One region of the Shewanella sp. GD03713 genome, then DNA from elsewhere that is predicted to be linked to it. Evidence: predicted binding sites of a transcription regulator. Region 1 holds the regulator's gene; the other holds the start of a gene.
What was found. Region 1 encodes FliA, which starts transcription of late flagellar genes. Its sites were predicted from a motif close to CTAAAGNTNNNNNNNNNNNNGCCGATA; they were not measured.
Positions count from the first base shown of each region.

Region 2: the regulator FliA is predicted to act here: its motif matches at 9,344-9,370, upstream of N5E87_RS17870 (DUF5610 domain-containing protein).

Region 1 is NZ_JAOCIW010000001.1:1,495,412-1,507,914, forward strand. Features, by position in the region: gene flhB (flagellar biosynthesis protein FlhB) at 1-1,051, shown strand, start outside; gene flhA (flagellar biosynthesis protein FlhA) at 1,170-3,269, shown strand; gene flhF (flagellar biosynthesis protein FlhF) at 3,281-4,657, shown strand; gene N5E87_RS06720 (MinD/ParA family protein) at 4,662-5,543, shown strand; gene N5E87_RS06725 (RNA polymerase sigma factor FliA) at 5,536-6,249, shown strand; gene cheY (chemotaxis response regulator CheY) at 6,297-6,680, shown strand; gene N5E87_RS06735 (protein phosphatase CheZ) at 6,694-7,431, shown strand; gene N5E87_RS06740 (chemotaxis protein CheA) at 7,447-9,729, shown strand; gene N5E87_RS06745 (chemotaxis response regulator protein-glutamate methylesterase) at 9,748-10,872, shown strand; gene N5E87_RS06750 (hypothetical protein) at 10,886-11,401, shown strand; gene N5E87_RS06755 (ParA family protein) at 11,466-12,257, shown strand; gene N5E87_RS06760 (chemotaxis protein CheW) at 12,241-12,503, shown strand, end outside.
Region 2 is NZ_JAOCIW010000001.1:4,068,649-4,081,151, forward strand. Features, by position in the region: gene N5E87_RS17830 (Dyp-type peroxidase) at 1-699, opposite strand, end outside; gene ggt (gamma-glutamyltransferase) at 906-2,618, opposite strand; gene N5E87_RS17840 (ABC transporter ATP-binding protein) at 2,758-3,807, opposite strand; gene N5E87_RS17845 (iron ABC transporter permease) at 3,804-5,438, opposite strand; gene N5E87_RS17850 (Fe(3+) ABC transporter substrate-binding protein) at 5,515-6,522, opposite strand; gene N5E87_RS17855 (hypothetical protein) at 6,741-7,163, shown strand; gene N5E87_RS17860 (glutathione S-transferase N-terminal domain-containing protein) at 7,170-7,766, opposite strand; gene N5E87_RS17865 (ferredoxin--NADP reductase) at 7,837-8,586, opposite strand; gene N5E87_RS17870 (DUF5610 domain-containing protein) at 8,701-9,309, opposite strand; gene N5E87_RS17875 (phosphoglycerate mutase family protein) at 9,480-10,073, shown strand; gene N5E87_RS17880 (FMN-binding glutamate synthase family protein) at 10,085-11,575, shown strand; gene N5E87_RS17885 (hypothetical protein) at 11,720-11,926, shown strand; gene N5E87_RS17890 (hypothetical protein) at 11,961-12,218, opposite strand; gene N5E87_RS17895 (ABC transporter ATP-binding protein/permease) at 12,301-12,503, opposite strand, start outside.

The sequences.
Region 1 (12,503 bases):
AGCCCGCTCAAAAGAGTTAGGTACTGCGACCGTGTTACTCTCGGCGGCGACAGGTTTGTATATGCTCGGGCCTGGGATTGCGAAGGCGCTGTCTAATGTGTTTGAGCGCGTCTTTACCATGGATCGCGCTGCGATTTTCGATACGAACCAGATGTTTAATGTATGGGGCGTCGTGGGAAGTGAGATTGGCTGGCCGTTACTCAAGATTATGTTACTGATTGTCGTGGTGGCATTTATCGGTAACGTATCCCTTGGCGGGATGAATTTCTCGACCCAAGCCATGATGCCTAAAGCCAGTAAAATGAGCCCGATTGCGGGCTTTAAGCGGATGTTTGGTGTGCAGGCCTTGGTTGAATTAACCAAAGGGATTGCTAAGTTTTCTGTGGTAGCCATCGCGGCTTATTTACTTCTCAGTCATTATTTTAACGATATTCTACTCCTGTCAGCCGATCATCTCCCCGGTAACGTCCATCATGCGCTTGATTTGTTAGTGTGGATGTTTATTCTGCTTTGCTCCTCCGTCTTAGTCATTGTTGTAATCGATGTGCCGTTTCAGATCTGGAATCACAACAAACAGCTGAAAATGACTAAGCAGGAAGTGAAAGACGAGTATAAAGACACCGAAGGTAAACCTGAGGTCAAAGGGCGAGTACGCCAAATGCAGCGTGAGTTAGCGCAGCGACGTATGATGGCCGAAGTCCCCAATGCCGATGTGATAGTCGTTAACCCTGAGCATTATGCGGTGGCCATTAAATACGATGTAAAGCGCTCTGCAGCGCCTTTTGTTATCGCTAAAGGAGTGGATGAAGTCGCGTTTAAAATCCGCGAAGTAGCAAGGGCACATAATATTGCGATTGTCTCAGCACCACCGCTGGCGCGGGCAATTTATCACACCACTAAGCTTGAGCAGCAGATCCCTGAGGGCCTATTTACCGCGGTGGCACAGGTGCTGGCTTATGTGTTCCAGTTACGCCAGTACCAAAAAGGTCGTGGCCGTAAACCTATTCCAATCCCAGCTAATCAACCCATTCCTGACGAGCTGAAGCATTAGTTAAGTGTTAGGTTAACGCAGAGCTCGTTCACAGAGATAAAACCACGACTTGAAGCGCTAGCGGTTGGCGCGCTTTTTGCTTTTAGGCTGTTATACGTCAAAGTTTAGGTATCTGTGAATGGATGTTAAAGCCTCCCTAGGCCAAGTAAAACAGTTGAAACTGAGCTCTTTCAAGGGTATAGGTACGCCAATGCTAGTGCTTGCGGCATTGGCTATGATTGTATTGCCTATCCCGCCGTTTCTACTCGACGTTTTATTCTCCTTTAACATTGCCTTGGCTTTGATTGTTCTTCTTGTCGCGATTTATACCGACAGACCCTTAGACTTTGCTGCTTTTCCAACTGTTTTATTAGTCGCGACATTGCTGCGACTCGCACTTAACGTGGCATCGACCCGTGTGGTATTACTCGAAGGTCACAATGGTGGTGACGCCGCCGGTAAGGTGATTGAGGCCTTCGGCTCCGTGGTCATTGGCGGTAACTATGCAGTGGGTCTAGTTGTATTTATCATCTTGATTATTATTAACTTTGCTGTTGTGACTAAAGGTGCTGGCCGTATTGCCGAGGTGAGTGCTCGCTTCACCTTAGATGCGATGCCCGGTAAGCAAATGGCCATCGATGCCGATTTGAACGCAGGTATTATTAATCAGGATCAAGCCAGAACCAGACGCGCCGAGGTGACCCGCGAAGCCGACTTCTATGGCGCAATGGACGGTGCATCTAAGTTTGTGAAGGGCGATGCGATTGCCGGTATCATGATCTTAGTTATCAACATTCTCGGTGGGTTTATTATCGGGATTGTGCAGCACGGTTTGACATTCTCCCAAGCTGTTGAAATTTATACACTGTTAACCATTGGTGACGGTCTCGTCGCACAAATTCCTGGTCTATTACTGTCAATCGCTGCGGCGTTGATGGTGACCCGTCAAAATGAATCTGGCGATATGGGCCAGATGTTAATTAGTCAGATGTTTGACAGTCACAAGTCGCTCAGTATTGCTGCTGGCGTACTCTTTGTCATGGGTATTGTGCCTGGCATGCCACATATGGCGTTTTTAAGCTTTGCCGTGATCACAGCTGGTGCGGCTTACTTTATCTTCAAACGTAATGAAGCCAAACGTGCTAAAGCTCTTGAGCAAGTCAAAACGGGCCCAACGGAAAGAGCCGAAAGAGAACCTAAAGAACTTAGCTGGGACGATGTACACCATGTTGACACTATCGGTCTGGAAGTGGGTTATCGTTTGATCCCATTAGTCGATAAGGGACAAGGTGGGGAATTACTGAGCCGGATCAAAGGGGTACGTAAAAAGCTTTCTCAAGAACTGGGCTTCTTGGTACCTGCGGTTCATATTCGTGACAACCTCGATTTATCACCTAATGCCTACCGCATCTCGTTAATGGGCGTGGTGGTTGGAGAGGCGGATATTCGCCATGACTGCGAACTCGCCATCAACCCAGGCCAAGTTTATGGCAAGCTCGATGGTATCGAAACGCGTGATCCAGCCTTTGGTCTCGAAGCCGTGTGGATTGCCCCTGAGCTGCGTGAACATGCACAAACCTTAGGTTATACCGTGGTGGATGCCGCGACAGTGGTGGCTACCCATATCAGCCAAATATTGACGAATAACGCGGCGAAACTCTTAGGCTACGAAGAAGTGCAACAACTGATGGATATGCTTGCCAAGCATTCGCCTAAGCTGGTGGATGGCTTTATTCCTGATGTGATGCCGCTCGGAAATGTCGTAAAAGTGATGCAAAACCTATTAAATGAAGGAGTTTCTGTCAGAGACTTGCGTACCATAGTGCAAACTTTGTTAGAATACGGCACTAAGAGTAACGATACTGAAGTGTTAACGGCGGCAGTGCGTATCGCATTGAAGCGCATGATAGTTCAAGAGATCTCGGGTCCTGAACTTGAAATACCTGTCATAACTTTGGCGCCAGAGTTGGAACAGATGTTGCATCAGTCAATGCAAGCAACCGGTGGCGATGGCCCAAATATCGAGCCTGGTCTTGCAGAGCGTATGCAGCAATCCTTAGCGGATGCCGCTCAAAAGCAAGAAATGGTTGGTCAGCCCGCTATTTTGCTAACGTCAGGTATGTTACGTGCGACACTGTCTCGCTTTGTTAAATATACTATTCCTAATCTCAGAGTGATTTCTTACCAAGAAATCCCCGATGAAAAGCAAATACGCATAGTGTCTGCCGTCGGCCAGTAGAGGACGCATAAGTGAAGATTAAACGTTTTTTTGCCAAAGACATGCGTGCTGCACTGGCCCAAGTGAAGGACACGCTCGGCTCCGATGCCGTGATTATGTCGAATAAAAAGGTAAATGGCGGCATTGAGATTGTGGCCGCCGTTGACTATGACGAGCCCAAAGCGAAGGCGCCTGCCGCTGCACCGACTTTTATGGATGTGAGTGATGACTTAGTGTCGCTCGGTGCTAAAGCGCCGATTCGCGCTGAAACTAAGTTAAAACCCTCGGCGCCAGCAGACTCTCTCCAAGCATTGCTAGAGAAGCAACAAAGCCGTTTAAACCAACAGCTCACCCATCAACAACAAGACGCCGAACTGCCTGCGTGGGCACAAGGTCTACAAGCTCCCGCCGCGCCAAAAGCTGAGCGCCGAGATATGGGCCATGCTTTCGATAAGAAGCCACAGGTTTCACAGAAGCAAAATGCGGATATCGAAGCGATGCGTGATGAGTTAGCATCCTTACGCAATTTGCTTACTCATCAAGTGTCTGCGCTGATGACTGAACACAAAAAGCGTATCGACCCTGTTGGTGCGATGCTGGAGTCAAAATTACTGGAAGCGGAGTTTTCGCCTGCGGTCGCGAACAAGTTAGCGGCGCTTAGTCAACACTATACCCCAGCAGAATTAGTTCGTGCCTTGCCACAAAGTCTAGCTAATATGCTTGATAATCAAGGCGATGATATAGTTAAGCAAGGGGGTGTTGTAGCGCTGGTTGGCCCAACGGGTGTAGGCAAAACCACTTCCTTAGCCAAATTAGCGGCTCGTTTCGCCGCCCATCATGGCGCGGATCAAGTCGCCTTGATCACTACCGATCATTATCGTATTGGCGCCTATGAGCAATTGGCCACCTATGGCAAAATTATGGGATGCCCCGTTAAGCAAGCCCATGATCTTGCTGAGCTAGAGCAAATACTGTATCAGTTCAGAAATCGCAAGCTAGTATTGATAGATACCGCAGGAATGGGCCAACGAGATATGCGGCTTTACCAGCAACTTGATAATTTAACTGCAAATAGCAGAATACCTATCCGCAGTTATCTGGTACTGTCTGCCACAGGACAGCGCCGTGTGCTACAGGATGCTGTAAATCACTTTAAACGCATTCCATTATCTGGTGTTGTACTCACCAAACTCGATGAGTCCGTGTCGTTAGCGGGTGCATTAAGTGTGTTGATCCAAAGTGGGTTGCCATTAAGTTATGTTACGGATGGGCAGCGAGTGCCCGAAGATATGAAAGTTGCCGATACTTTGCTGCTCGCAGAGCAGGCGTTAGCGGCCTTAGAAAACACTGAACAACAATCGTTACCAGACACAGCGTGGTCAGATAATATGACCTGTGCATTTGAGTAGAGTTATGACCCTGGATCAAGCAAGTGGTTTACGTATGATGAATCAACCCTATAACGAAAAAGTGAAAGTAATCGCGGTTACGGGTGGTAAAGGTGGCGTGGGTAAAACCAGCGTGTCTATCAATACCGCAGTAGCATTAGCCGAAAAGGGCAAGCGTGTCTTAGTGCTTGATGCCGACCTAGGCTTAGCAAACGTCGATGTCATGTTAGGGATCCGTGCTGAACGTAACCTGTCCCATGTACTCTCTGGCGATGCTGAGCTGGATGATATTATCGTCCGCGGACCTAAGGGCATTGGCATTGTCCCTGCGACCTCAGGAACTCAAGGCATGGTAGAGTTGAGCCCTGCGCAACATGCGGGCTTAATTCGTGCTTTCAGTGAGATGCGCACCCAGTTTGATATCCTCATCGTGGATACTGCCGCGGGGATTTCTGACATGGTACTCAGTTTCTCTCGCGCGTCACAGGATGTGTTGGTGGTTGTTTGTGACGAGCCAACCTCTATCACTGACGCCTATGCGTTAATCAAAATTCTCAGCCGTGAACACGGCGTTTTCCGCTTTAAAATTGTTGCTAATATGGTGCGCAGTTTGCGCGAAGGTATGGAATTGTTTGCTAAACTCAGTAAAGTGACCGACAGATTCTTGGACGTGGCACTCGAACTGGTTGCGACCATTCCGTTTGATGAAAACCTTCGCAAATCAGTGCGTAAACAAAAGTTAGTGGTTGAGGCTTATCCTAAGTCTCCAGCTGCGATTGCGTACCATGGCCTAGCGAATAAAATCATGAGCTGGCCAGTACCACAGCAACCTGGTGGGCATTTGGAGTTTTTCGTTGAGCGTTTAGTTCAGCGACCAGATTTTCAAGAGGAAAAAACGAGTGAATAAAGCCGCAGCGTATACTTGTTTAGACAGTAAAACGTCAATCGTTGAACAGTATGCACCGTTGGTTAAAAGAATTGCACATCACTTGCTCGCCAGATTACCTGCCTCAGTGCAGCTCGATGACTTGCTTCAAGCGGGGATGATGGGGTTATTAGAAGCATCATCCAAGTTTGATGGTGGCAAAGGTGCAAAGTTTGAAACCTTCGCCGGCATACGGATCCGTGGCGCCATGTTGGATGAGATCCGTCGTGGCGACTGGGTTCCCCGCTCTGTTCATCGAAATAATCGTCGAGTTGCTCAAGCCATTGATGAGTTGGAGCAAGTTTTGGGTCGTGATGCACGCGACACAGAAATTGCAGAAAAACTTGATATGACGCTCGATGAGTACCATCATATTCTTAACGATGTTTCTGTTGGTAAAATCATAGGGATAGAAGACTTAGGCGTATCGCAGGATATACTCACTTCGAGCGATAATGTCAGTGATGGTACATATGAAGCGTTAGCAGAAACCCAGTTTCATTCAGCACTAGTTGAGGCGATAAAATTATTGCCCGAAAGAGATGCGCTAGTGCTATCGTTATACTACGATGAAGCATTGAATTTAAAAGAAATTGGCGCCATTCTTGAGGTAAGTGAATCGCGAGTTAGCCAGATATTAAGTCAGGCAATGTTGCGGCTCAAAGGCAAACTCAAGCATTGGACATAAGTATAATTATTTATTGAGCACAGAATGTCGGCTCACCGGAGGAAACCTTGGACAAGAATATGAAGATTCTCATCGTTGATGACTTTTCGACAATGAGACGTATCATCAAGAACTTGTTGCGAGACTTGGGCTTTAACAATACCCAAGAAGCAGACGACGGCTCAACTGCGCTGCCTATGTTACAAAAGGGCGACTTTGATTTTGTCGTGACAGACTGGAACATGCCAGGTATGCAGGGTATTGATTTGCTGAAGGCTATTCGGGCTGACGATTCCCTTAAGCATTTACCCGTATTAATGGTTACCGCTGAAGCAAAACGTGAACAAATTATTGCTGCCGCACAAGCCGGTGTTAACGGCTATGTGGTTAAACCTTTTACCGCAGCAACACTTAAAGAGAAGTTAGATAAAATATTCGAACGACTCGCTTAAGCAGGGATGAGCTATGAAGTCACAAACATCAGGGCTCATTACGCTCGAGAAGGCTCAGCGTTTAGTTGAACTATTAAGCGCAAATGAACAAGCTCAAGCAGATGATTTATTTAGGGAACTCGCGGCTCCACTTCAACGGGAGCTCTTTGATGAAGTTGGTAAACTTACAAGGCAACTTCACAGCGCATTAATGGATTTCCAAGTTGATAATCGTTTGGTTGAACTTGCGAATACCGAAATTCCCGATGCTAAGGAACGGCTAAGTTATGTCATTGACATGACCGAGCAAGCAGCGAATAAAACCATGGATGCGGTAGAAGAGTGCTTGCCGCTCGCGAATGCATTAACGGCGAATATTCAACAAGTGATGCCTTCTTGGGACAAATTGATGCGCCGTGAAATCGCTCTGAGCGATTTTAAAGCGCTTTGCCACAATGTGCAGCATTTGATGTCACGTAGCGAATTGGATTCCAATCGCTTACGCGAATTGCTCAACCAGATTTTGATGGCGCAGGATTTTCAGGACCTGACTGGACAAATGATCCGGCGGGTGATCGATCTAGTGATGGAAGTTGAAAGTAATCTGGTGTCTATGCTGACAGTATTTGGTGAGCAACCCGTGATTGAGAGTCAGATTACTCAGAAAAATAATATTGAAGCTGAAGGACCGATAATGAATGCCGAGCTTCGTCAAGACGTCGTTACCGGTCAAGATGAAGTCGATGATCTGCTGTCGAGTCTGGGTTTCTAACTGGGAGTCAATTTGATGGCCTTTGATGTAGATGAAGAGATACTCCAGGACTTTTTAATTGAAGCGGGCGAAATTCTTGAGTTGCTGCAAGAGCAGCTGGTCGCGCTTGAAAACAATCCTGATGATACTAACTTGCTAAATGCCATTTTCAGGGGGTTTCATACTGTAAAGGGCGGTGCGGGTTTCCTTAGTCTCACTCCCATGGTGGATGTCTGTCACGAAGCAGAAAACACCTTCGATTTATTACGCACTGGCAAGCGCAGTGTCTCCGCAGAGTTAATGGACATCATTCTTCAGGCTGTCGATGCGATTAACACTATGTTTGCTCAAACCCAACAAGGCGAGCAACAAGACCCAGCAGATCCTGCATTATTGGCTAAATTGAAAATGCTCAGCTCCGGTGAGCCGCTTCCTTCCGAGTCAGGTCAAAGTAGTGCCGAAGTTGAACCATTGCCAGAACCTGAGCCCGAACCTGTCATAGAAACAGTGGTTGAAGTTGCCGCCGTTGAAGAAATGCCGATTGAGAAATCAGAGCTTTCAGATTCCAGTATCGATGAAATCGATGAAGCGGAGTTTGAAGCATTACTCGATGCGTTGCACGGCGCCGGAAAAGGTCCCGGAGTTTCTGCTCCACAAGCCGATGCTGCCCCTGCTGTGCAAAATAAGCCTCAAGCGACATCTGCAAGCGCAAGCGATGATATCACCGATGACGAGTTTGAAGCGCTGCTCGATGAGCTGCACGGTTCTGGCAAGTTTAAAGGTAAAGTGGAAGAGCCTGCCAAGCCAAAAGTTGAAGCAGTTGTCGCTGCACCAAAGCCTGCCGCTCCAGCTGTTGATTCGGACGAAATCACTGAAGATGAGTTCGAGCGTCTCCTCGATGAGTTACACGGTAAAGGCGGTGCACCTGCAAAAGTGACTGCGAAAGCCGAATCTGCTCCAGCTAAAACCGAGCCCGCTAAAGCGCCTCCAAGTGCCGCAGCGCCTTCAACTCCTGCCGCTCCCAAAGCCAGTGTTGCTACACCAGCAACACCTCCTGCGGTAAAAGCCAAAACTGATGTGGCGGTTGCTGAAAAAGCCCCTGCTAAAGCAGCGGCAGCAGCGTCTGCTAACGTACCTCAGGGCGAGACAACTGTTCGCGTCGATACCGCCCGGCTCGACCAAATCATGAACATGGTCGGCGAGTTAGTGTTAGTGCGTAACCGCTTATTGAGCTTAGGTATTAGTCGTGATGACGAAGAAATGTCTAAGGCGCTAGCGAATTTAGACTTGGTGACAGCGGATTTGCAGGGCGCGGTGATGAAAACGCGTATGCAACCCATCAAGAAAGTCTTTGGTCGCTTCCCTCGGGTTGTACGCGATTTAGCTCGTACTCTGAATAAAGAAATTGATTTAGTCCTCGTGGGCGAAGAGACGGACCTCGATAAAAACTTAGTCGAGGCGCTTGCCGATCCGTTAGTGCACTTAGTGCGTAACTCAGTAGATCATGGCATTGAGATGCCTAATGATCGTGAGGCCAGCGGCAAACCTAGAACAGGCACCATCACTCTGTCTGCAAGCCAAGAGGGTGATCATATCCTGCTGAAAATTGAAGACGATGGCGCGGGTATGGATCCTGAAAAGTTGAAGCAAATTGCCATCAAGCGTGGGGTACTCGATGAGGATACCGCGGCGCGGATGACCGACAGCGAAGCTTATAACCTGATTTTTGCGCCTGGCTTCTCGACGAAAGTGGAGATTTCAGATATTTCCGGCCGTGGTGTTGGGATGGACGTGGTGAAAACCCGTATTACCCAACTTAACGGAACCGTGCATATCGACTCGATGAAAGGCAAGGGCACCGTACTTGAGATTAAAGTGCCGCTGACCTTGGCGATTATGCCTACCTTAATGGTGGACGTTGCCAAGCAGGTGTTTGCGTTGCCTTTATCCAGTGTGAATGAGATTTTCCATCTCGATCTCACCAAGACCAATATTGTCGATGGACAACTTACTGTGATTGTCCGCAACAAGGCCGTACCGCTTTTCTATCTGGAGCAGTGGTTACATCGCAATAGAACCAACTTTAAACATGGTGACAAGAAACATGGCCATGTGGTGATTGTACAGCTGGGAATGATGCAAATTGGTTTTGTTGTTGATGCTTTAATTGGACAAGAAGAAGTGGTGATTAAACCCTTGGGTGCATTGTTGCATGGCACGCCAGGTATGGCGGGGGCGACAATCACATCCGACGGTGGCATCGCCCTCATCTTGGATGTCCCAGGGTTATTAAAGCATTATGCGAAAAATAAAAGTTAGTTTCCAATAAGGAATGGAATGGCCATTAAAGTATTAGTCGTTGATGACTCAAGTTTTTTTAGACGACGTGTTAGTGAAATAGTCAATCAAGATCCTGAACTGGAAGTGATCGCGACGGCCTCTAACGGGGCCGAAGCGGTGAAGATGGCTGCCGAGCTAAATCCTCAAGTCATTACAATGGATATTGAAATGCCTGTCATGGACGGTATTACGGCCGTGCGTGAGATCATGGCGAAATGTCCAACACCAATTTTGATGTTTTCTTCATTGACCCACGATGGCGCCAAAGCCACGCTAGATGCCCTCGATGCGGGGGCGCTCGATTTCTTACCTAAGCGCTTTGAAGATATTGCGACCAATAAAGACGAAGCAATTCTATTATTGCAGCAAAGGGTTAAAGCCTTAGGTCGTCGCCGGATTTTCCGCCCGACGGTGCGTCCAACGGCGCCTACGCCGCCACCTCGCCAGAGTGCGAGTACCGTATTAGGCGGCGCTGCTACCCATGCGCAACCTGCGCCAGCGCCTGTGCGTTCTTCACCTGCAACCTCGATTCGTCCAAGTGGTAAGCAATATAAATTATTGCTGATTGGCACATCGACTGGCGGGCCTGTCGCCTTGCAGAAGATTTTGACTCAGTTCCCAGCAAATTATCCTCATCCTATTTTGCTTATCCAGCATATGCCTGCGGCTTTCACCCCCGCTTTTGCGAACCGTTTAAACGGTTTGTGTAAGATCGAAGTGAAAGAAGCGGCTAATGGTGATGTATTGCGTCCAGGTTGCGCTTATCTTGCGCCAGGTGGAATGCAAATGATGGTTGAGCGCGCTGGTGTTACTGGCCGTGTTAAAGTCTTGGCGGGTAGCGCTGAGATGAATTACAAACCCTGCGTCGACATTACCTTTGCCTCAGCATCTAAAGCCTATGGCGGGGATGTGCTGGCGGTCGTGCTGACGGGCATGGGAGCTGACGGCCGCGAAGGTGCGCGTATGCTGAAATCGGTGGGCGCGACTATTTGGGCTCAGGATGAGGCCAGCTGCGTGGTTTATGGTATGCCGCAGGCGGTGGCCAGTGCGGGTATCGCCACTCAGTCAATTTCTCTGGATAACATGGCGGAGTCGATTTTAAAAGAGTCTGCGCGTGGCTAAGTCGAAAACACCGATAAGCACAAATATTGTGCTTATCATAGTGTTAATGGCGATCGCTATATTGTGCCTCGGCGCGTTAAGTCTCGACTATCATCGAAAAATCACTGCATTACGCGATGATGTAAAGCGATTGGAGTCGACACAGATTTTGCTCATGGTGCCGGATGAACAGGCACAGGCGATTGCGTCTTGGCTCGCTTCCCATCCGGATCAAACCAAAGCAATGTTAAAGTTGGCTTCACCGGGAGAGCAAAAGGCGGTGACGCTGGGCCCTGAGGCGTTCTCGGCATCCGATGCAAAAATTCCGCCGACGCTTGAGAAACCGGTAGAGGATAAACCGTCGCAGCAGCAAACTGCTGTCGATCCCGTGCCTGAGTCTCTGCGTACAGAAGCTTCATCGGCTGCTGCTACGGAAGCACAACCTCAGTCGAGTAATGTTCCCGTGGTGATTTCAGAAAATGCCGATGGGGTCAAAGTCATTAGTTTGCCTAACGGCGGCATAAGAGTGACCACAAGGGAAGGCGAGTAGTGCTTGTCGTTGCTCAAACGGGCATGATAAATAGCCGAGAATCAACATTAAAGAGGTCAGTTCTTTGAAAGTCTGGACCATTGCGAATCAAAAAGGTGGGGTTGGAAAAACCACTTCAGTAGCCAGTTTAGCGGGTGCGCTCACTAAACGGGGTAAACGTGTACTGATGATTGATACCGATCCCCATGCATCGCTTGGTTATTATCTTGGCATTGACTCTGAAGAGGTTCCTGGTTCGCTATTTGACGTGTTTGTGGCGCATAAGAGTCTGACGACAGACTTAGTGAAATCCCACATAGTGCCCACCTTAGTCGATGGTTTAGATTTACTGCCCGCTACGATGGCGTTAGCCACGCTAGACAGAGCCCTAGGACATCAAGAGGGCATGGGGTTAGTGCTGCGTAATTTATTGGCTCTGGTTGCCGATGAATACGATGTGGCGATAATCGACTGTCCACCCGTGTTAGGGGTATTAATGGTGAACGCGCTGGCGGCCAGTCAACACATAGTGATCCCAGTGCAAACCGAGTTTTTGGCCATAAAAGGGCTCGAGCGCATGGTCAAAACCATGGAAATCATGGGGCGGTCAAAGAAAACCCGTTATAGCTATACTGTTGTACCCACTATGTACGATAAACGTACCAAGGCATCACCTGCTGCCTTGCAGGTGCTGAGTGAACAATATGGCGACAGCCTTTGGCGAGATGTGATCCCAGTAGATACTAAATTTAGAGACGCCAGTTTGGCACATTTACCCGCTTCCCATTATGCAAGCGGCAGTCGTGGCGTAAAAGCTTACGAGCGATTATTAGATTTTCTTTTAGCTGGGGAGTTTGGCCATGTCAAAATCGGTTGATGAAACTGTTTTTGATTTTTTTGAATTATTGCTGCATGAAGAAGACTGCAAAGCTGTGGATTCCCCGAGTGCGCCTCAACATGAGGTTGTGGCACCACTGGTTGGCAAAAAAAATGAAGCACAATTACTCGATGACGCCATTTTAGCCGAGCACAGTCAGGCTAAAGTGCACGCGAGTGTGACCATTGCTGCTGAAGTGCAGCCGCAGAAGGCAAAGTCTGTCAGTAATATGCCTCATCTTGATGA
Region 2 (12,503 bases), 2.6 Mb from region 1:
CTTGAGGTTGACCCGCTTGATATGGCTGGTTAATGGCTTATCTTCCGACTCGTATTCGATGTTGTCTTGCTTAGTACGACCGATAATATCTTCTTGCTTTTTAAGCGGTAATCTATGCCACTTACTCAAGTTATGGGCGTACTTTTGCACATGAATGTAGCTGCCGCCCTTAAATTCAGGCTCTTCATCCCCGACCAAGGCAACCTCTTGACGATGGCGCCCTTTCGGATTTTCAGTGCCATCGACAAAGCCTGTTAAGTCGCGACTATCCATAAATCTAAAGCCGCGTTCCTCTTCGACTAACTCGACTAAGTCTTCGAACATTTGGCTGATTTCGTTGGCGACTAAATGCAAAATGTCGTAGCGGTCGCAGCGAATATGCACAAACAGATCGTATTCGATCGCTGGCGCCTCACGGTTACCCGCTTGCATCGCTGGGAATGGTTTGAGCATCTCGGGGCGAGCATCGGGATAGAGGCTGTCCCAATAGTTGGCGCCTATGCCCACAAAACCATTGAATGCGCTGTCGGAGTATTGATCCGTCAACTCATAAATATACTGCGCAACGTTGGCAATACAGGGACGCAATTGCGATTCAACGTTATCGTTGTCGCTCGCATTAAACATCAAATAGACGCTATGTAAGTTTCCCTCTGCACACACACCCAACTGTTCACGCGGCATATTTTGAATATCCATCTGGTTATCACCCTTTTGTCGATTCATTTTCGGCAATATTATCCGCAACTTTACCTGAAAATGACATTAAGTAACGCACAGTTTGTCCGTCTTTGTAATGTAAACACGTTTGTAGACTGGAATATAAAAATTGACGAGGCCATTACGCCTCGTCAATTCGTCTTACGCAAGCTTCGGCGTTCATTACGCCAAAGGCGAATTATGCCTTAGTAACCTGCGGCATAACCATCTTTACGGCTCTCTGATGCGCCGCGGTAAACGCCCGTTTCGGCATTAAAACCAATGGCTTGGTATCCGCCAAAATCACCGAGACCATCGCGTAGCACATGGCCTTTCTTAATTAGCTCACGGCGGGTTTCAACGGGGAAGCCTGATTCTAAGCTCACATAGCCGCCGTCATTCATCACCTCGCCCGTAGGCTCGGTCGAACCTGTGTGCAAAATTCTGGGGGCATCGCCCGCTTCTTGCAAGTTCATTTTAAAATCAATCAGATTAACAATAATCTGCGCGTGCATTTGCGGCTGCGTTGCACCGCCCATCACCCCAAAACTCAACCAAGGTTTACCGTCTTTAGTCACAAAAGCGGGAATAATGGTATGGAAGGGACGCTTACCCGGCGCGTAGGTGTTGAAACGACCTTCGGTGAGATCGAACATCTGCCCGCGATCCTGCAATACAAAGCCGAGATCCGGTGGCGTCATACCCGAGCCCATGCCGCGGTAGTTACTCTGGATCAGCGACACCATATTGCCGTCTTTATCAGCAGTGGTGAGATATACAGTATCCCCATGTTGCAGCGCAGGATTCCCAGCATCGACACTCTTAGCCGCCTTGTTTAAGTCGATAAGTTTGGCGCGCTCGTAATTGTATTGCTGCGAAATCAACTCTTTTACAGGCACTTTGTTAAAAGCCATATCGGCATAGAATTTAGCACGGTCAGCAAAGGCGAGTTTTTTGGCCTCTACGAATAAATGCACATATTCGGGGCTGTTAAAGCCCATGGCCGCAACATCGAAGGGCTCCATGGTTTTTAAGATCTGTAGTGCAGCAATCCCCTGCCCATTGGGCGGCAGTTCCCACACATCGTAGCCACGGTAGTTGGCCGATACGGGTTCAATCCAGTCGCTAGTATGGCTGGCTAAGTCTTCATAACTTAAATAGCCACCTTGAGCCTTGATGTATTTATCAATACTTTTGGCAATATCACCCTTGTAAAAGGCATCGCGGCCGCCTTTGGCAATTTTCTCATAGGTGTTCGCTAATGCAGGATTTTTGAAGATTTCGCCCATCGCAGGCATTTTGCCATTGGGCATATAGGTTTCTTTAAAACCGGGGAATTTAGCGAGTTTTTTACCACTGCCATTAAGGTAATAGGCAATCAGCTCAGAAACGGGGCAACCTTCGCGGGCATAACGAATGGCTGGGGCTAAATTATCGGCCATTGGCAGTTTGCCGAACTTATCGTGCAGCTCGTACCATCCATCCACCGCACCGGGAACCGACACGGGCAGCGGCCCAAAGGGAGGTAAATAATCTAATCCGAGGGATTTGAGCTTCTCTAGGGTTAAGGATTTGGGGCTACGACCCGAAGCATTGAGGCCATAAAGCTTTTTATCTTTAGCGCTCCAGACAATGGCAAATAAATCGCCACCAACCCCAGCGCCAGTAGGCTCGACTAAGCCCAGCATGGCATTGGCGGCAATCGCCGCATCCACAGCACTGCCGCCCTGTTTTAATACATCAATCGCCACCTGAGTCGCTAGCGGTTGGCTGGTCGCCGCCATCCCATGGGTGGCATACACTTCTGAGCGCGTCGCAAAGGCTTTACCCGTGATCCTATCCATGGCCAACACTCCTGATGACGACATTGCTGTCGCCACTGTGACTAAGGTACAAATTGATTTTATTGTTTTTATCATAATTCCTCCCACTCTGGAGGAATTAAGGTAACAAGGAAGGCTGAAAATATCATCAATCTAGCGTTTTTTTGACCAAGTTAAACGTAAGCAAAAATGTCATACTTTATGCTGACACAGTGACATATCCTCTGCGACCTGCTTAAGACTCAAATAGCACCAGAGAATGTGGCTCAGTGCTTAATCCCACTCGCTGTCCGACATTCAACTGCATGATTTGACTGCGCACTTCAACATAATGGGCGTGGGACGCCGCCTCGACTTTCACCCAGTAATGGCAAAATGCCCCGAGGAAACGCCGCTCGGTAATCGTCCCCACACCCGCATCATCGGCGCTGAGCGCCAATTGCTGTGGCCGCAAAAACACTTGGCCATTGAAAGCATGGGATTGCGACAAGGGGGTCAGGCTGCGCAGCTCGCCAATCGGAGTGACAACGCTATGACCATCGAGCACTTCAGCGGGTAAGTAGTTACCACTGCCCAGAAAATCCGCCACATAGCGGCTATTAGGCGCGGCATATAAGTCTTCGGCGCGGCCATGCTGCACTATCACACCTTGGTTAAAAATGGCCAAGGTATCGGCAAAGACGAAGGCCTCGTCCTTACTGTGAGTCACAAATACCGCGCTGACATTACGTTGTTTGAGAATGCTGCGGATCTCCGCCATCATGCTGTGGCGCACTTGGGCATCGATATTCGAAAAAGGCTCATCGAGTAACAGTAATTGCGGCTCATAGGCAAGCGCGCGGGCAATAGACACCCGCTGCTGCTGCCCGCCGGACAACTCATGGGGATAACGCTTGGCTAAACCTTCGAGTTTCACTAGGGCAAGCATGTCATCCAAGCGCGCCTTGCGCTGCGTAGCCGTTAATTTTGCTACGCCAAAGAGAATATTCTCGGCGACGGTCAAATGGGGGAATAAAGCGTAGTCTTGGAAAATCATCCCAATTCCCCGCTGCTCACTCGGCACAAATTGTCCTGCACCGCTGACCGTCTTGCCATTAATTTGAATTTCACCTTGGCTGATAGCCTGCAATCCTGCCACCGTCCTGAGCAAAGTGGTTTTGCCGCAGCCACTTGGGCCTAACAGCGCAAGGATTTCCCCTTGAGCAAGGGTTAAATCTAAGCCTTTGAGTACCTGTTGGCCCTGATAATCGCTATGAACTTGATGAAGATTGAGGGTGCTGGTCATCGGCTATCTTGCTCCAAGGAACGGTTTAAATAAATCAGCGGGACTAAGCCCACGAGCACAATCACAATGGCGGGCAAGGCGCCATGTTCAAGCTTTTCGTCTGAGACAAACTGAAATACATAGGTGGCGAGATTCTCAAACCCTATGGGCCGCAGCAACAATGCCGCCGGTAATTCTTTCATGCTTTCGATAAACACCAGTAGCGCCCCAGCAAATAAGCCCTTAGTGAGCAGCGGCAGATGCACTCTTTGCAATAGTCGTCTTGGGCTCTGCCCCAGGGTCAGGCTCACCATGTCCAGTGACGGCGAAATACGTTTATAGCTAGTCTCGACACTGCCGATGGCGATAGCCACAAAGCGCACACAAAAGGCAAAAACCAGTGCGACCGTACTGCCCGTAAGCAACAGCCCTGGGCCTGTCATCCCCAACCAATCGGCTACATCATTGATCGCAAAATCGAGCAGGGTTAACGGCACCAGCACGCCAATCGCCAGCACAGTGCCAGGCAAGGCATAGCCAGTCGAGGCCAAGCGTGATGGCAGCGCATCGCTCGACCTTGGGCTCACGCGGCGGATGAACATCAATATCAATGCAATCGCGCAGCACACTAGGCTAGTAATAAGCGCAAGGCTCAAGCTATTCACACTCAATTGCCAGAAAATCGGATCCCAGCTCTGCTCAAAATAATCGATGGCATAGGAGAGTAAAATCCCGCTTGGCAGTACAAAGGCCAGCACGAGCAAGGTGATGCAATAGCCGAGGGCAAGCAGGGTTTGCATCGGTGAGAGCCGATATAAATCGCTCGCTTGAATACGGGACTGCTTTTGGAATAACTGCAGTTTACGGCGGGCAAAACGCTCTACCCCAATCAAGCTAAACACGACCAAGAGGATAATGGCCGAGAGCTTAGCCGCCGCCGTCAAATTGCCATAACCCAGCCAAGTGTCGTACACGGCCGTGGTCAGGGTGGGTACGGCAAAGTAGTTAACCGTGGCAAAATCAGCCGCCGTCTCCATCGCCACTAAGGCCACGCCCACGGCCAAAGCGGGCCTTGCCATAGGTAAGGATAAACGCCAAAAACTCTGCCACGGCGAGCAGCCCATAATCCTCGATGCGTGGGCCAAGCTTAAGGATTGCTCCATAAACGCGGTGCGCGCCAACAGATAAATATAGGGAAAGAGCACCAGCGACAACACACACGCCGCGCCGCCTAAGGTACGGATATCGGGGAAAAAGTAATCCTGCGGCGAACTCCAACCAAACACTGAGCGAAGCCAGGTTTGCACAGGACCTGCGTAATCGAGTAAATCGGTATACACGTAGGCGACTATGTAGGCTGGCATGGCCAAGGGCAGCAATAAAGCCCATTGCAGATAACGCCTAGCGACAAACTCACAACGCGCCATCAACCAAGCGCAGGGCAATGCCAGCAAGAGTGAGCCAATACTCACCCACAGGATCAACCATAGGCTGTTGGAGATATAGGTGGGTAGTACGGTGGAGAACAGATGACCAAAGACGGCCTCATCGGGCTGCGCCGCCTGAAGAATTAACGCAAAGAGGGGTAACACCAGTAGCGCGGCTATGGCATAACCAGTAAGCGACCAGCTTCTGGCTAATCCTAAAATCATGTGGATCCTTTAACCTAAGTGCGCCATTTAAGGCGCACTTTCACTTTTACTATTTCTAGTCGCTATAACCGCTCAACTAGAGATCGAACTGAACTTCATCTAACAATTTCACCGCCGCTTGGTGGTATTCCGCCAGCTTGAAAATCGGTAATTGGTCGGATTTAAACTCGCCCCACGAGGCAACCAAGGTTGAAGGCGCGACATCGGCTTTGACAGGATATTCCATATTCACTTCGGCATAGGCTTTTTGTGCCACATCCGCAGACAAGAACTCCATCAACTTGATGGCATTGTCTTTATTCGGCGCATGGCGAGTCAGTACCATACCAGAAACGTTCACATGGGCACCGCGATCGGCTTGATTCGGGAAGTTAATCGCCACAGCCTCTGTCCAGCTCTTTTGCTCAGGATCTTGCAGCATATTGCCGTAGTAGTAGCTATTGCCGATAGCGATATCACACAAGCCTTCTTTAACCGCCTTCACCTGCGCCCTATCGTTACCTTGAGGCTTACGTGCTAAGTTGGTTTTCACGCCTTGCAACCAAGTCTTAGTATCGGCCTCACCGTGGTGGGCGATCATCGACGCGACTAAGGCGATATTGTAAGGATGCTTACCACTGCGCGTACAGATCTTGCCTTTGTACTTAGGATCGGCCAGCTCTTCGTAGCTGATGGCTTGTGGGCCGAGGCGATCTTTTGCCGTATAGAGATTACGCACACGCATCGTTAAGGCATACCATTGTCCATCGGGATCGCGGTATTGCGCGGGAATATTGCTATTGAGCTGCTCACTTTTCACGGGAGAAGTCAGGTCTTTGTCGACTAATTCGACCAAGCGAGAGAAATCCGAAGTTAACACTAAATCCGCAGGGGATAAGCGTCCTTCACGGGCGATCCGCTCGGCAATACCGTCTTTCGCAAATACCACATTCACAGCAATGCCGGTTTCATCGGTGAAGCGCTTCAGAATAGGCTCAACCAAAAACGCTTGGCGATAGGAATAAACCGTTAATTTTTCATCCGCATGTGCAGACTGCGCAACCGACATTAACCCAAGTAAAGCGGCACAAGTTACCCATTTCATTAGCGATTTCTCCTCAAAATGATGACAGCAAGCGTGAGTCAATTCTCAAGACTATTAATGATAATAGTTATCAGTTGCGCAAGAGTAATAGATCAAATGAACTAGGGCAATAGATTGATTAACTTTTTGTTTTTAATGAAATTAAACTTAAAACTGGAGATTATCTCAAACCAAACTAAACTGAACCTTAATTCGCTTAAAATACATGAGGAGGCGTTATGTTAGGCGCGTTACTGCTGCTTGTCGTCGTGATAGCGCTACTCGCGTTTATGGTGCTCAAACGGGGGCCTAAAAAGCGCAAGCATTTTGTCAAACTCATGGATAACGCGAAAAAGAAAAATCAACGGCTTGCAGGGCAAGAAAGGCGCTTCCATTGCGTCAGCATCGAAAATGACGGCAGTTGTTGTGAGCAGGTAGATGAGCTCAAAGGAAAACGTTTCCTTTCAAAGGAAGCCCCTGAACTCCCAATGGAAGAATGCACTATGGCCAATTGTCAGTGCCGCTATCAACACTATGATGATAGACGCCAAACGGGTAACGACCGTAGAGTCGATTACGGCATAACTAAGGATCTCTACGGCGCGTTTGGTGAACATAATCGCCGTGAGACCCATAGAGGCCGCCGCTCAACAGACCACTAATGTCTTTTATGCTGGACGAGTTTCCACAAACGCGGGGAGATCGCGCATCTCACTAAACCAGAGCGAGGTCGCGGGAGCCACTTTACGCCAATCGAGTTCTGGATGTCTGAAATCCACATAATCTAATAAGCAGATTAAGGCTAATTGCGGTGCCTGAATCGTTGCTTGAGTAATCACACTCTGATGTTCCATTTGCATCAAACCGCGCAGCAGCGCTTGCTCAAAACGCGATGTCCAAAAGGCCGATCTCACCCCTTCCTCTTCACGCATTTGTTCTTGGCGCAATTTTACCGCACTGTCGATCAGCCCTTTGATCATCGAATATTGGCACTGCAACACCCAATTATTTACTTGGCCGCCAAACATCTGCTGCTCACCTAACTCGGCGTCTAAATAACGCATAATCACTTCGCTATCTAAGATAGGCACACCATCGTTGGTGATGAGGCAAGGGATCTGCCCAAGCGGGTTAACATCGAGCAGCTCGGCGGTGTTTTCCATCGGATTGACTAAGACTTCTTCGATATCCTTAATCCCTAAATAACGGATTAATGTGCGAACACAGCGAGCATAGGGTGAAGCGAGGGAGCAGAGCAACTTCATCAAAAAATCCTTCTATATGACTGACATTAAAACGATTAAGACTAATTATTTATCATTAACACTCAACCGATTACCAATATTTCTCGACGGTAATTTGTCCCGGAGCGCGGCGTAGGTTTTTAGCTAATCCTTTGTCGAGCAGCGCAGCCTGCGCGCCGCTGATCATCCCCGGATTACCACAAATCATCACCTGCGAATCCGCTGCATTGATAGTTAACCCCACTTTACGCTCAATTTCGCCCGAGACGAGACCATCGGGAATACGGCATTGCAGTGCATCGTCGACCTTTTCACGGGTGACGGTTAAACACAGGATAAACTGATCAGGATATTGCGTGGCATAAGCCTTTATTTTATCGAGGTAGGCTAAGTCTTTAGCTTCGCGGACACCATAGATAAGCACGACTTTTTCGAAACGCTGCCAAGGCTCTGGCGTATCTAACATAGATAAGAATGGCCCCACGGCCGTCCCCGTGGCTAACAGCCATAAGTGCCGGCCTTGCCCTGCTCCCTTAGGGATCTCATCCAAGGTCATAAAGCCTGTGGCGGTTGGGGTGATCTCAATTTCATCGCCTATGGCAAGATTTTGTAATTGCGGGGATAACAGCCCTTCTTCTACGGCGACAGCCAAGATTTCGGCATAGGGTTTATCGGGGGAATTTACGAGGGAATAGGCTCTGGCGACACGCTTATCATCTTGCACTTGGCTGAGTTTAATAAATTGACCCGGAATAAAGGGCGCCAGTTCGGCCGCTATCCGCAGCGAAAATAATTTATCACTCCAATCAATACGTTCGATAACCCGTCCCCTAGTCCACATAACTCGTCCTCAAGCACAACGTTAAATAGATCCCTAGCATAGACTGTTATCTGCACAACAAAAACCCCTTATTGCAAGGGGCTTAAAACAAGAAGGATGGAACTACATTGGGCATTATGCGCTAGCCGTTTGCGCCTCATCAGGTTTCTTATTGAAGCTATCCCTAAAGGCCTGCAATCCTTCTTGTACTAAGCCATAGGTTTTATCGACGCCATCGGCAATATCCCCTTGCAACACTTTAAGGCCGGACAAAATATCTCGAGCCTCCTTAAAACCATTGTCGATAGCGCCGCCGATAATGCTCATAAAACTGTCGAGCTGCTCGTCCAAACTCATATTCGAATTCTGCTGTTGGTGAATGCTAAAAAACTGGGTCGCAAAACTCACAATCCGACCAGCCGTCGCCTCGGGGGAATAATCGACCTGATTGTCATAGTTAGCTTGAGTCGAATTTGGCCCCATCGAAGGCGCTAATTCTTTATCTATCGCTTCAATTGCCGCGCGATAAAGTAACGCCATGGATTGATCACCGGACTTTAAACTCACTTCCTCCTGCGCCGACAGAATCGCCTGATTCATTAACTGCTTACTGGTTTGATACGCAGTTTGTTTGCCGGGCGCTTCCACATTTTTCATCTTTTCAGCATTGGCAGGCACGTTTTCGGCATACTTGCGGTGGGACGAAGAAGCGTTCTGTACCTGCGCAGGGTTGTTGATTTCCATGATGCAAAATCCATTCAATTTGGGATGACTCTATTATCGACCAAAATTTGAGCAACTTTAGTATTTTTCTCAATTGCAGTACCATCACAATCTAAGGCAATGATACTCATAATGAATCTATTCGCCTCAGCGTCGCACTTGCATGCGCCCATCAGATAAGGATATACGGCATGGCAACTCCCCAATGGCTAGCAGTGGTTACTCACTCCTTGCGAACCATCCGCTTAAATAAACTTCGGCTATTACACACTCTGCTATTAGGCCTGTTGCTCTTTACTAGCATGGGACTCAGCCCCATCAATCAAGCTTTTGCCGATAATCGATTGATTATTTTGGTGAGGCATTCCGAAAAAGCCGACGCTCCAGCAGGCGATCCGTCCCTTTCAGATGATGGCCATGCACGTGCCCTCGCGCTGATTGGCGCCTTGCAAAGGACGCAGATTTCGCAACTGATCGCGACCCAATATCAAAGAACCCAGCAAACCTTGTTGCCTATGTCTTCGGAGCGGCATTTACCTATTACCGTGGTCGCGGCCGAAAAACCACTCGAAGCCCATATCCAGCAAATTGTTGCACAAGTACATGCTGTTAAAGGTAACAGCTTAATTGCGGGGCATTCCAATACCGTCCCACTGATCATCAAAGCTCTTGGCGGCCCAGAAATCCCCACCATAGCAGAAGATGATTACAGCCAGCTGTTTTTACTCTCCATCCATGATGGACAGCCAGCGAGCCTTATCTCCACCCGTTATGGACACGAATAGAGGATAACAAGATGCAAGAATTGAATTGGTTTATGTGGGGACTGGATCTCTTCTCAGGGCTGTTTTTAATCCTAGCGGGCTTTGTCGTTCTGGCGATTGTGTATATGTATATCGCCGACAAGCTACAAACCAAACAGGCCGTGCGCCACAACTACCCTGTGATAGGTCGCTTTAGGTATTTATTTGAGAAACAAGGCGAATTTTTTAGACAATACTTTTTCGCACAGGACAGGGAAGAATTGCCCTTTAACCGCGCCGAGCGGAGCTGGGTATATCGAGCCGCGAAAAACGTCGACAGAACCATTGCCTTTGGCTCGACACGCCCACTAGACAGCACGGGTGCCATCATGTTTATGAATACCGCCTTTCCTACTCAAGATGAAGATATTACGCCAATTCTGCCTCAAACCATTGGCCCCCATTGCCGTGAACCCTACACCACTAAGGCCATTTGCCATATCTCCGCCATGAGCTTCGGTGCCCTGTCACGCCCTGCAGTCACCGCCTTATCCCACGGCGCAGCGCAGGCGGGATGTTGGTTAAATACCGGAGAAGGTGGCTTAAGCCCTTACCATTTAAAAGGTGGCTGCGACTTAGTCTTTCAAATTGGTACCGCTAAATACGGTGTACGTAATGAGCACGGCCATTTAGACGATGACAAGCTCAAAGAAATCGCCGCCCACCCCGAAGTTAAAATGTTTGAAATCAAAATGAGCCAAGGAGCCAAACCAGGCAAGGGCGGTATCTTGCCGGGGATAAAAGTCACCGAGGAGATCGCCAAAATTCGCGGTATCCCGCAGGGCCATGATTCCATTAGCCCCAATGGTCATATCGAGTTTAAAAATGTGGGCGATATTCTGGATATGATTGCCAGAGTACGTGAGGTCACGGGTAAACCCACAGGCATTAAAGCTGTACTTGGGGACGTTCAATGGCTCGAAGATTTTTGCGATGAAATTGAGCGCCGTGGCGAAGCCTCTGCCCCCGACTTTTTTACCTTAGACAGTGCTGACGGCGGCACGGGCGCCGCCCCTCAACCCTTAATGGATTATGTGGGCTTGCCCCTTAAAGAGAGTTTACCCATATTAGTCAATATCTTAATTCAGCGAGGGCTGCGTAAACGCATTAAAGTGATCGCCTCAGGCAAACTTATAGTGCCATCGAGGGTTGCTTGGGCACTGGCCTTGGGTGCGGACTTTATCGCCTCGGCCCGTGGCAACATGTTTGCCCTCGGATGTATTCAAGCGCTGCAATGCAACAAGGATACCTGTCCGACGGGCATCACGACTCACAATAAGAAGTTGCAACAAGGTCTTGATCCTAGAGACAAATCGACTCGCGTCGCAAATTATAATCATAACCTACACCACGATTTAGCCCTGATCGCCCACTCCTGTGGCGTGACAGAGCCAAGGCAACTCAAGCCGTCCCATGTGAGGATTGTGCTCGAGAGTGGCTTGTCGGTTTCGCTGGATAAGTACTATTCCCATATCAATCAATAGTTAACTTGACACTGTATGCATTTCGTACGACTTTCGTCTAAAGTTAATTTAGCAAAAGGTAATTTGAACGCGTATCACAAAAGGGGTAAGATCCGTGATACACGCTTGAGATTAAACAACTGCATATTAAGTTAAGGAAACACTGTGAAAGCAAGCTTTGTAAGCCATATGCCAGACAGTAAAACTGCCAGCACAAGCTGTAAGAGCTGTAATCGCTTGACTGAGATCGAAGGCGAATTAGTGTGTTTTCGTGAAGGCCAAGTAATTCGACTCACTAAAATTGACGAATCGACCACCAAATTCAATCTGTTATGTGAAGGTTGGAAGGCTGGAAAACCAAAGGGAATATAATTTCTTATATTCCCTATTTCGTTTGTCTCATCGCTTAATTCATACCACGAACATCCGCGTTATATTCATTAGTTCTACGAATAATCCCTGCCAATTCAAGTTCTTGATTCATTTTTGCTAGCGTTAAACGTCTTGTGGTCACTTTAAGGCCTGCGTTTAACTCTGCGTGAATGCGTTGTAGCGAATCATAATCTACACCGCGCTTTTTAAGGGTTGCCATAATCGCAAACCAATCTGTGCTTACTTTCTCTTCTCTGCCTTCAATATTGACTCTTAATGCCATATTTTCCATGCCAAGCACCTCTTATCGTTATTTGCTTGGATTCGAGTATAGAGAGCCGAACCTGAATAAAAACTGAATTGTCCCAACGCTGTTACACTTCTACCGAAAGCTGTTGTTGCTCATTTTGTATGCGCCACAACTTAGCGTAGAGACCATCCTGAGCCAGTAAAGACTGATGATTCCCCTGCTCGACAATTTCCCCTTGGCTTAAGACCACGATCTGGTCGGCGTCGACTATGGTCGATAACCGATGCGCCACCACTAAACTGGTATGCCCTTTGGCGACCTCACGCA